One region of the Streptomyces sp. NPDC001750 genome, then DNA from elsewhere that is predicted to be linked to it. Evidence: predicted binding sites of a transcription regulator. Region 1 holds the regulator's gene; the other holds the start of a gene.
The links. The regulator HrcA, encoded in region 1, represses chaperone genes, less so after heat shock. The targets are predictions, from matches to a motif close to TTNGCACTCNGNNNNNCNGAGTGCNAA.

Region 1 (5,644 bases):
CCGATGCCGGTGCCGTCGTTCAGCGGGTCGTCGCGGTGGGTGGACTGGTGGCCGCCCGCCTCCACGCCCTGCGCGCAGACCGCGTCGGCGCCCGCCCACTGGGCCGCCTGGGCCTCCTCGGGCGTGGTCACCGTCACGACGGTGTACGTGCCGACGTTCGCGAGCGCGTCGAGGGTGTCGCGGGTCGGGCAGCCGAAGGTGAACGAGACGGCCGGGACGGGATCGTCCAGGAGGACGGCGAGCTTGGCCTCGTAGCCGTCGTCGCCCCCGCCGGCGTCCGGGTCGCCGAGCGGGGTCTCGTACCAGGCACCCTCGCCCGCGAGCTGATGCCGGTACACGTCGACGGCGCTCGGGTCGGCGAGGTCGGGCTGCGGCATGAAGAGATTGACGCCGAAGGGCCGGCCGGTGAGCGTGCGCAGCCGCTTGATCTCGTTGTACATGCCGTCGGCCGTCTTGTACCCGGCGGCGAGGAAGCCCAGCCCACCCGCTTCCGAGACGGCTGCGGCGAGCTCCGGACGGGACGTACCGCCCGCCATGGGGGCCTGCACGATCGGATACCGGCAGAGATCGGTCAACACGGATGACATGACCGCATCGTGTCACGTCCGGCGCGCCCCGGCGTGCGCGGGACGCGACCGTGCGCCGTTCCCCGTCGGACGGAGAACGGCGCACGAGGTCCGCGGAAACCCGCGCCGGGCCGCTCGACGACCCGGGCGGGGCCCGTCAGCGGCCGTTGAAGGCGTCCTTCAGCCGGGAGAACAGCCCCTGCTGACCGGGCTGGAACTGGCCGGTGGGCCGTTCCTCGCCCCGCATCTTCGCCAGTTCGCGCAGCAGTCGTTCCTGCTCCGGGTCGAGCTTCGTCGGGGTCATCACCTCGACGTGCACGACCAGGTCGCCGCGTCCGCCGCCCCTCAGATGGGTGATGCCGCGTCCGTGCAGCGGGACCGACTGGCCGGACTGCGTGCCGGGCCTGATGTCGACCTCCTCCAGGCCGTCGAGCGTCTCCAGCGGCACCTTCGTGCCGAGCGCGCCCGCCGTCATGGGGATCGTGACGGTGCAGTGCAGATCGTCGCCGCGGCGCTGGAACACCGGGTGCGACAGTTCGTGGATCTCCACGTACAGGTCGCCGGCCGGGCCGCCGCCGGGGCCGACCTCGCCCTCGCCCGCGAGCTGGATGCGGGTGCCGTTGTCGACACCCGCCGGGATCTTCACGGTGAGCGTGCGGCGCGACCGGACGCGGCCGTCCCCGGCGCACTCCGGGCACGGGGTCGGCACGACCGTGCCGAAGCCCTGGCACTGCGGACAGGGCCGCGAGGTCATGACCTGGCCCAGGAAGGACCGGGTGACCTGGGAGACCTCGCCGCGCCCGCGGCACATGTCACAGGTCTGGGCGGAGGTGCCGGGAGCGGCGCCCTCGCCGCTGCACGTGGTGCACACGACGGCCGTGTCGACCTGGATGTCCTTGGTGGTGCCGAACGCCGCCTCGGCGAGGTCGATCTCCAGCCGGATCATCGCGTCCTGGCCGCGCCGGGTGCGCGAGCGGGGCCCGCGCTGCGACGACGTACCGAAGAACGCGTCCATGATGTCGGAGAAGTTGCCGAAGCCGCCCTGTCCGAAGCCGCCCGCGCCGCCACCGCCGCCGGAGGCGGACAGCGGGTCGCCGCCGAGGTCGTAGACCTGCTTCTTCTGCGGGTCCGACAGCACCTCGTAGGCGGCGTTGATCTCCTTGAACCGCTCCTGGGTCTTCGGATCGGGATTCACGTCCGGGTGCAGCTCGCGGGCGAGCCTCCGGAATGCCTTCTTGATCTCGTCCTGGGAGGCGTCGCGGCGCACGCCGAGTACGGCGTAGTAGTCCGTGGCCACTTACGACTCCGCCAGGATCTGTCCGACGTAACGTGCCACTGCGCGTACCGCTCCCATCGTTCCGGGGTAGTCCATGCGGGTCGGTCCGACCACGCCGAGTTTGGCGACTGCCTCGCCGCCCGAACCGTAGCCGACTGTGACGACGGACGTGGAGTTCAGTCCCTCGTGGGCGTTCTCGTGCCCGATGCGTACGGTCATGCCCGAGTCCTTGGCCTCACCGAGCAGCTTCAGCAGCACGACCTGCTCCTCCAATGCCTCCAGCACCGGCCGGATCATCACGGGGAAGTCGTGTCCGAAGCGGGTGAGGTTGGAGGTGCCGCCGATCATCAGGCGCTCCTCCGTGTCCTCGACCAGGGTTTCGAGCAGGGTGGAGAGCACGGTGGACACGGTCCCCCGGTCCTCGCTCTCGAAGGATTCCGGCAGGTCCTGCACCAGCTGCGGGACGTCCGGGAATCGGCGCCCGACGACCCGGCTGTTGAGACGGGCCCGCAGATCGGCCAGCGAGGTCTCACCCATCGGGGCGGGGCAGTCGATCATGCGCTGTTCGACCCGGCCGGTGTCCGTGATCAGCACGAGCATCAGCCGGGCGGGGGCCAGCGACAGCAGTTCCACGTGCCGCACCGTCGACCGGGTCAGCGAGGGGTACTGCACGATGGCGACCTGCCGGGTCAGCTGCGCGAGCAGCCGGACGGTGCGGCTCACGACGTCGTCGAGGTCGACCGCGCCGTCGAGGAAATTGTGGATGGCACGGCGCTCCGGCGACGAGAGGGGCTTGACGCCCGCGAGCCTGTCGACGAAGAGCCGGTAACCCTTGTCCGTCGGGATACGCCCGGCACTGGTGTGGGGCTGGGCGATGAAGCCCTCGTCCTCCAGCACCGCCATGTCGTTGCGGACGGTGGCCGGGGAGACCCCCAGCTTGTGCCGCTCGGTGAGCGCCTTGGAACCGACCGGCTCCTCGGTGCCCACGTAGTCCTGAACGATGGCGCGCAGCACTTCGAGTCTGCGTTCGCTGAGCATCGCGCGCACCTCCAGGTATCTGGTTCAGCGGTGGTTCCCGGGCCGTACCCGATTTCTTTCCCCAGGGATCCGCCTGGCACTCTGTCGGCGCGAGTGCCAGCCATCCCCCGGTCAGTGTACGGCGGCCGACTGGGGACCTAGCAAGGGCGACCGGCCACGTGATCGCGAGACCGTACCGGTCCGCTGCCGATAGCGTCCCGGTATGGACACCTCTTGGGAAGAGTTCGGCTGGGAGCGGATCGGTCACGGTACGGGACGGCGCCGCCTGCCCGGCTGGGACGCGACGACCGCACTGGTGGCCGGGGCGGAGGGCGTGCTGCTCGTCGATACCGGGTCCACGCTCCGCGAGGGGGCCGGGATCCGGGACGGGGCGCGGGCCCTGCTCGGCCGTGAGGTGACGCATATCGCACTCACCCACCCCCATTTCGATCACGTTCTGGGCACCGCGGCGTTCCCGGGCGTCCGGGCGGCCGGGGACGCCCCGGGCTCCGGGGACGTCCGGGTGTACGGGGCGGCCGGCACGGCGGACCTGCTGAGGAGCGGAAGCGGGGCGGCGGATCTGCGCTCCGACGCGGTACGCCACGGGGTGCCCGAGCACGAGGCGGCCAGGGCCGTCGCCGCGCTGGTGGCGCCGGATCACGAGGTGCGCGACGAGCGGACGGTCGATCTGGGCGGCGGCCGGCGCGTATTGCTGGCGAATCTGGGCCCCGCGCACAGCGGCCACGATCTGGTGGCGGTCGTGCCGGGCTCCCCCGCCGTGGTGTTCTGCGGCGATCTGGTCGAGGAGTCCGGTGAACCTCAGGCGGGCCCGGACGCGGCCTTGGCCCGCTGGCCGGCCGCGCTGGACCGGCTGCTGGCACTGGGGGGCGAGGACGCGGTGTACGTCCCGGGGCACGGGGCGGTGGTGGACGCCGCGTTCGTCAGGGGCCAGCGCGACCGGCTGGCGGCGCTGCACGGGGGACGCACGGGCCCCTGAAGGCGGCGGGAGGGCGGGCTCGCGGCGCGCGAGGCGGGCCCCCTCGGCGTGTCGTGGGCCGTTCCCGTCCTATCGTCGTCCGATGCGCAGCTACCAGCCGGACCTGACCCCGCCGTGGAAGAGGTCCGCCCCCGTTCCCGAGGTCCCCGCCGAAGCCGATCTGGTCGTGGAGGAGGTCTCCACCGGGTTCTGCGGTGCGGTGATCCGCTGCGAGAAGACGGCCCAGGGGCCGACGGTGACCCTGGAGGACCGTTTCGGCAAGCACCGGGTGTTCCCGATGGAACCGCGCGGCTTCCTGCTGGAGGGCAAGGTGGTCACGCTGGTGCGGCCGTCGGCGGCTTCACCGGCGCGCCCCGCGCGTACGGCCTCGGGCTCGATCGCGGTTCCGGGAGCGCGCGCCCGGGTCGCGCGGGCGGGGCGGATCTATGTGGAGGGCCGGCACGACGCGGAACTGGTCGAACGGGTCTGGGGCGACGACCTGCGGATCGAGGGCGTGGTCGTCGAGTACCTGGAGGGCGTCGACGACCTTCCGGCCGTCGTGCGCGAGTTCTCCCCCGGCCCGGACGCCCGGCTCGGCGTCCTGGTGGACCACCTGGTCCCGGGCTCCAAGGAGTCCCGGATCGCGGAGCAGGTGTCGGACGCGAACGTGCTGGTGGTCGGCCATCCCTACATCGACGTGTGGGAGGCCGTGAAGCCGTCGTCCGTGGGCATCGCCGACTGGCCGGTGGTACCGCGCGGCCAGGACTGGAAGACGGGCGTGTGCCGGGCGCTGGGCTGGGAGGAGAACACCGGCGCCGCCTGGCAGCGCATCCTGTCCTCGGTGCGCTCGTACCGGGACCTGGAGCCGACACTCCTGGGTTCGGTTGAACACCTGATCGATTTTGTGACGGCGCCCGAATGAATGCGTGACGATCCCCGGATCCGGTCCCTCCGGCAGCTGACGAGCGGGGCCCCTCAGTCCACCAGGTCCCGCACCACCGCGTCGGCCAGCAGGCGTCCGCGCAGGGTGAGCACCGCCCTCCCCCGTCCGTACGGCTCCCGCTGCAACAGTCCGTCCTCGACCGCACGGTCGGCCGCGGCCAGACCCTCCGGCTTCAGCAGGGACAGCGGGCAGCCGTCCGCGAGGCGCAGTTCCAGCAGGATCCGCTCGACCCGCCGGTCCTCGGCGGAGAGGATCTCCCGCCCGGCGCCGGGCGAGCGCCCCTCGGCCAGCGCCTGCGCGTACGCCCCGGGGTGCTTCACGTTCCACCAGCGCACGCCTCCGACGTGGCTGTGCGCCCCCGGTCCGGCGCCCCACCAGTCGGCCCCGCGCCAGTACAGCTCGTTGTGCAGACAGCGGGCCTCGGGCGTGCGGGCCCAGTTCGACACCTCGTACCAGGAGAAGCCCGCCGCGGTCATCGCCTCGTCCGCGATCAGGTACCGGTCCGCGTGGGCGTCGTCGTCGGTCATCGAGATCTCGCCGCGCCGGATGCGCCGGGCCAGCCCGGTGCCCTCCTCGACGATCAGCGCGTACGCGGACACATGGTCCGGACCGGCCCCGATCGCCGCGTCCAGGGAGGCCCGCCAGTCGTCGTCGGACTCGCCGGGCGTGCCGTAGATCAGGTCGAGGTTGACGTGGTCGAAGCCCGCCGCGTGCGCCTCGGCGACACACGCCTGTGGCCGTCCGGGGGTGTGCGTGCGGTCCAGGACCTTCAGCACGTGCTGCCGGGCGCTCTGCATGCCGAACGAGATCCGGTTGAAGCCGCCCTCCCGCAGTTCGGCGAGATACGCCGGACCGACGGATTCCGG
Region 2 (5,644 bases), on a different contig from region 1:
CCGCCGACCACAGACCGGCCCCGGCCGGGAGCACGGTGGCGCGGTACGAACCGGCCGTGAAGCCCTCGCCGAACCAGAGCACCGCCTCCTTCACATCGCCGCCGTCCGAGATCCACTCGGCCTCCGCCCGCTCCGGGATCGCCTCGTGCGGGATGCCGGGGGCGATCTTCAGTGCGGCGCGGGGGGCCCGCAGCGCGGCACCGGTCGCCCAGGAGAGCGGCGGCGAGTACGCCTCGGGGTCGAAGATCCGGCCCCGGCCGCCGCGCCGGGCCGGGTCGACGAAGACCGCGTCGTACCCCGAGGCGTCGACCTCGGTCACATCGGCGCACCGCACCTCGATCAGGTCCGCCAGACCGAGCGCGGCGGCGTTGGCGCGGGCCACCTCGGCGGTCAGCGGGTCGCGGTCCACGGCGAGGACCCGGATGCCCGCCCGCGCGAACGCGATCGCGTCGCCGCCGATCCCGCAGCAGAGGTCCGCGAGGCTCCGCACCCCGCCCGCCTCGGCGAACCGCCGGGCCCGGTGCGTGGCCACCGACGTACGGGTCGCCTGCTCGACACCGTTCGGCGTGAAGAACATCCGGTACGCGTCCGCGGCACCGAACTTCGCCACCGCCCGCTGCCGCAGCCGTGCCTGCCCCAGCGCCGCCGACACCAGGGCGGGCGGGTGCGTGCGGCGCAGCCGGGTGGCGGTGGCCAGCTCCTGGGCGGGGTCGTAGGACCGCAGTTCGTCCAGCAGAGCCGTTCCCTCGGGAGTGCGCAGGGCCCGGAATGCGGCGAGCGGACCGTCGGCGCCGGAGGCGTCACCGGTCCCGGACGTGGCGTCGGCCCCGGACGGGGCGTCCGTGCCTTCCGGGATGTCCGCGCCGGACGTGGCGTCGGCGCCGAATGGGGCATTCGAGTTGTTCGGTCCTGCCGGGTCGGGCGAACCGGCCGGGTCGTTCGGGGCGAGAGCGTTCACCCGCCCCATTGTGAGCCAGTCGGGTCGACCGGTGGGGCCGGAGGTGGTGTCGGGCCGGAGCGCCCTTCGTGAGCTGGCAGCATGCAACGCCACGTCATTTATACGACTAATGCGACGGAGGGAAGGATGAGCCATGACGGCGTGTGAATCGGGCCCGTGCGCGTCCCGCGGGCCGGGCTCCGCAGGGCGTCGGCCGACCCGCGCGGTCCTGGCCGCACTCCTGGTCGCCGCGGTCGGTTCGGGGTGCGCCTCCGGGCCCGCGGATCGGGCGGACACCGGCCCCGGGCACCGGACCGGTGCGTCCATGGGCCCCTTTCCCGGGCTGCCCACCGAACCGCCCCCCGGGCAGCCCGGCGGACCGGGATACCACGGAGGGGCCGGAGCCCCGGCCGACCGCGGCGCCCCCGCCGGGGCGCGCGAGAACGCGAAGCTCGCCCCGGCCGTACGGGCCGCCCTCGCCAAGAAATGGGGGCTGGCCCGCGCGCCCCTGATCGCGCCCCCGCCCGCCGCCAAGCCGCGCATCACCACCCGGAGGGGCTTCGAGGTCACGGGCGGCGACGCCTCCCTGCCGCCGGTCTTCACCACCGTCCCGACCAAGGACCGGGTGGTGTTCCTGACCATGGACGACGGTGCGGAGAAGGACCCCGAACTGCTGCGGATGATGGACGAACTGGACATCCCGTACAGCGCGTTCCTCACCGACCACGAGGTGCGCGGAGACTACGGGTACTTCGGCGAGGCGCAACGGCTCGGCGTCGGCCTCAACAACCACACCCTCAGCCACCCCTACCTCCCCGGGCTCTCGTACGAGGAGCAGAAGCGCGAGATCTGCGGTCAGCAGGACATCATCGAGAAGCAGTTCGGGAAGCGGCCCGTCCTCTTCCGTCCGCCGTACGGCAACTACAACGGGGACACGCTGCGCATCGCGAAGTCCTGCGGGATCAAGGCCGTGCCGCTCTGGAACGCGGAGGCGTTCCCGGACCACATGGAATGGCGCGAGGGGGACGGGAAGCTGCGCCCCGGCGACATCATCCTCACGCACTTCCGGGGCCGGAACGAATGGGGCGCCGACATGACCGAACTGGTCCGCGCCGTCATGAAGACGATCACGGACCAGGGGTACGCGGTGGCCCGTCTGGAGGACTACGTATGACCGGAGGGCCGCGCACGAGCCGCGCGGGAGGGCGCGTACGGGACGTGCGAGGCGTACGAGACGTGCAAGAGGCGCCGGACGGGCGGGGCGGGCGCGCCGCTGACGGCGACGGCCGGGTGCGCGCGGTCGGTGCACGGGAGTGCCGAGCGCGGGCGGTCGGGCGCGCCGACGGTCTGCCCTCGGCCACCCGAGTCCCGGCACTCGCCGCTGTCGTCGCCGCTGAGGCACGGGTGGCCGGACCGGCCAGGACCGCGCGCCGGGGTGGGCACCGGCTCCGGGTGCGAGCGCCGGCAGTCCTCGTGCCGGGCCGGCACCGTCGCGACGCACAGCAGGAGCGCGGCCGACAGCTGGATCGCGCCCGCCCAGGGCCATTTTCGCCGGATCAGCGGCACGGCCGGCAGGCGGATCAGGACCGTGAGCCCGCGGTGGACGAGGGCGGGCGTCCCGTCCATCGGCGGCGGAGTCGTCGGTTCCGTTCGGCGGCGTTCCGGCGCGAGAAGGCGATGTGGACGGCGGCGACCGCGCAGATCACTCCTCCGGGGCCAGCAGGCGCCTCGGCACCCCGGGCCGACGGGGAAGTCCGGACGCCACGACTGGCTGAATTGGCACTCCGCTTGACCGAGTGCTAATCGCGGTCATAGTCTCGGTGCTGGCACTCACCGATGGAGAGTGCCAGCAGTACTGTGCGACTGGCAGGTCCGGCACCCGCGACGACGGATCCACCTGGTCGCCACACACAGACTCTTAACCCCGTGAGATCTCCGAAGGGGGAGACCGGATCGTGTCGACCGCCAGCACCAAGGTTGCGATCAAGCCGCTCGAAGACCGCATTGTGGTCCAGCCGCTCGACGCCGAGCAGACCACGGCCTCCGGCCTGGTCATCCCGGACACCGCCAAGGAGAAGCCCCAGGAGGGCGTCGTCCTGGCCGTGGGCCCGGGCCGCTTCGAGAACGGCGAGCGCCTTCCGCTCGACGTCAAGACCGGCGACATCGTGCTGTACAGCAAGTACGGCGGTACCGAGGTGAAGTACAACAGCGAGGAGTACCTCGTCCTCTCGGCTCGCGACGTGCTCGCGATCATCGAGAAGTAATTCACCCACGTCTGCTTCCGTTCCGCGCCCCTGGCCCCGTGCGTTGTGATCAGCCGGGCGGCCGGGGGCGCGGTTCGTTCGAGAGGAAAGCTCAGCTCCCATGGCGAAGATCCTGAAGTTCGACGAGGACGCCCGTCGCGCCCTCGAGCGCGGCGTCAACAAGCTTGCCGACACGGTCAAGGTGACGATCGGCCCCAAGGGCCGCAACGTCGTCATCGACAAGAAGTTCGGTGCCCCCACCATCACCAACGACGGTGTCACCATCGCGCGCGAGGTCGAGATCGAGGACCCGTACGAGAACCTCGGTGCCCAGCTGGTGAAGGAGGTCGCGACCAAGACCAACGACATCGCGGGTGACGGCACGACCACCGCCACCGTGCTGGCCCAGGCGCTGGTCCGCGAGGGTCTGCGCAACGTCGCCGCCGGCGCCTCCCCGGCCGCCCTGAAGAAGGGCATCGACGCGGCGGTCAAGGCCGTGTCCGAGGACCTCCTCGCGACCGCCCGCCCGATCGACGACAAGTCCGACATCGCCGCCGTGGCCGCGCTCTCCGCGCAGGACCCGCAGGTCGGCGAGCTCATCGCGGACGCGATGGACAAGGTCGGCAAGGACGGTGTCATCACCGTCGAGGAGTCCAACACCTTCGGTCTGGACCTCGACTTCACCGAGGGCATGGCCTTCGACAAGGGCTACCTGTCGCCGTACATGGTGACCGACCAGGAGCGTATGGAGGCCGTCCTCGACGACCCGTACATCCTGATCCACCAGGGCAAGATCGGCGCCATCCAGGAGCTGCTCCCGCTGCTGGAGAAGGTCATCCAGGCCGGTGGCTCCAAGCCGCTGCTGATCATCGCCGAGGACGTCGAGGGCGAGGCGCTGTCGACCCTCGTCGTCAACAAGATCCGCGGCACCTTCAACGCCGTCGCCGTGAAGGCCCCCGGCTTCGGTGACCGCCGCAAGGCCATGCTCGGCGACATCGCCACCCTCACCGGTGCGACCGTCATCGCCGAGGAGGTCGGCCTCAAGCTCGACCAGGCCGGTCTGGACGTGCTGGGCACCGCCCGCCGCGTCACCGTCACCAAGGACGACACCACGATCGTGGACGGCGGCGGCGAGCCCGGCGACGTCAAGGGCCGGGTCAACCAGATCAAGGCCGAGATCGAGGCCACGGACTCCGACTGGGACCGCGAGAAGCTCCAGGAGCGCCTCGCGAAGCTGGCCGGCGGCGTGTGCGTGATCCGCGTCGGTGCCGCCACCGAGGTGGAGCTCAAGGAGAAGAAGCACCGTCTGGAGGACGCCATCTCCGCGACCCGCGCCGCGGTCGAGGAGGGCATCGTCTCCGGTGGTGGCTCCGCTCTGGTCCACGCCGTCAAGGTCCTGGAGGGCAACCTCGGCAAGACCGGCGACGAGGCCACGGGTGTCGCGGTCGTGCGCCGCGCCGCCGTCGAGCCGCTGCGCTGGATCGCCGAGAACGCCGGCCTGGAGGGTTACGTCATCACCTCCAAGGTCGCCGACCTCGACAAGGGCCAGGGCTTCAACGCCGCGACCGGCGAGTACGGCGACCTGGTGAAGGCCGGCGTCATCGACCCGGTCAAGGTCACCCGCTCCGCGCTGGAGAACGCCGCGTCCATCGCGTCGCTGCTGCTCACGACCGAGACCCTGGTCGTCGAGAAGCCGGCCGAGGAGGAGGCCGAGGCCGGTCACGGCGGCCACGGCCACGCGCACTGACGCGTAACCCCGGCATCAGCCACCGAGGCCCGGTGTCCCGTCGCGGGATACCGGGCCTCGGCCTGTGTGCGGGTCCGGGCGGCCGTGCGCCGTACGAGGTGCGGGCACCGGATCCCGGGCCCCGGACACGTGGACACGCGGACGGCCCGTGGCCGAGGGGCCACGGACCGTGGGAGGAGCGGGCGGCGGAGCCGCGCCGCGGGCGGTCACGCCGACCGGGTCAGCACCCCCGCGCGGACCGGGTCCGCGAACGGCTTCCCCTGCGTGTACCGTTCCAGCTCGTCCAGCGCCTGGTCGGCCATCCGGTGCAGCTCACCGCCGAGCGAACCCGCCACGTGCGGGGTGAGCAGGACGTTCGGCAGCTCGTACAACGGCGAGTCGGCGGGCGGGAGTTCGGGATCCGTCACGTCCAGCACCGCGTGCAGCCGCCCCGACACCAGCTCCGGCAGCAACGCCTCCTCGTCGACCAGCGAACCGCGCGCCGTGTTGATCAGCGTGGTCCCGGTCGCCATGGCCGACAGTTGCGCCGCGCCGATCAGGTGATGCGTCTCCGGGAGTTGCGGTGCGTGCACCGAGACCACCGAACTGCCCGCGCACAGCTCGTCGAGCGAGGTGAGCCGTACGCCGAGCCGGGCCGCCTCCGCCTCGTCCACGTACGGGTCGTACAGCAGGACGTCCAGGTCGAAGGGGCGCAGCAGCTCGATGACGCGCCGGCCG

Region 2: groES (co-chaperone GroES) is a predicted target of HrcA. The motif match lies at 2,714-2,740, and genes of this name have one in related genera.

Annotation. Positions count from the first base shown of each region.
Region 1 covers NZ_JBIAUE010000012.1:201,128-206,771, reverse strand. The annotation lists gene ACFYY6_RS20345 (nitronate monooxygenase) at 1-587, opposite strand, end outside; gene dnaJ (molecular chaperone DnaJ) at 724-1,863, opposite strand; gene hrcA (heat-inducible transcriptional repressor HrcA) at 1,864-2,880, opposite strand; gene ACFYY6_RS20330 (MBL fold metallo-hydrolase) at 3,083-3,856, shown strand; gene ACFYY6_RS20325 (DUF3097 domain-containing protein) at 3,939-4,757, shown strand; gene hemW (radical SAM family heme chaperone HemW) at 4,811-5,644, opposite strand, start outside.
Region 2 covers NZ_JBIAUE010000001.1:391,071-396,714, reverse strand. The annotation lists gene ACFYY6_RS01700 (methyltransferase domain-containing protein) at 1-760, opposite strand, end outside; gene ACFYY6_RS01695 (polysaccharide deacetylase family protein) at 1,263-2,111, shown strand; gene ACFYY6_RS01690 (DUF6234 family protein) at 2,102-2,638, opposite strand; gene groES (co-chaperone GroES) at 2,893-3,201, shown strand; gene groL (chaperonin GroEL) at 3,302-4,927, shown strand; gene ACFYY6_RS01675 (hydroxyacid dehydrogenase) at 5,134-5,644, opposite strand, start outside.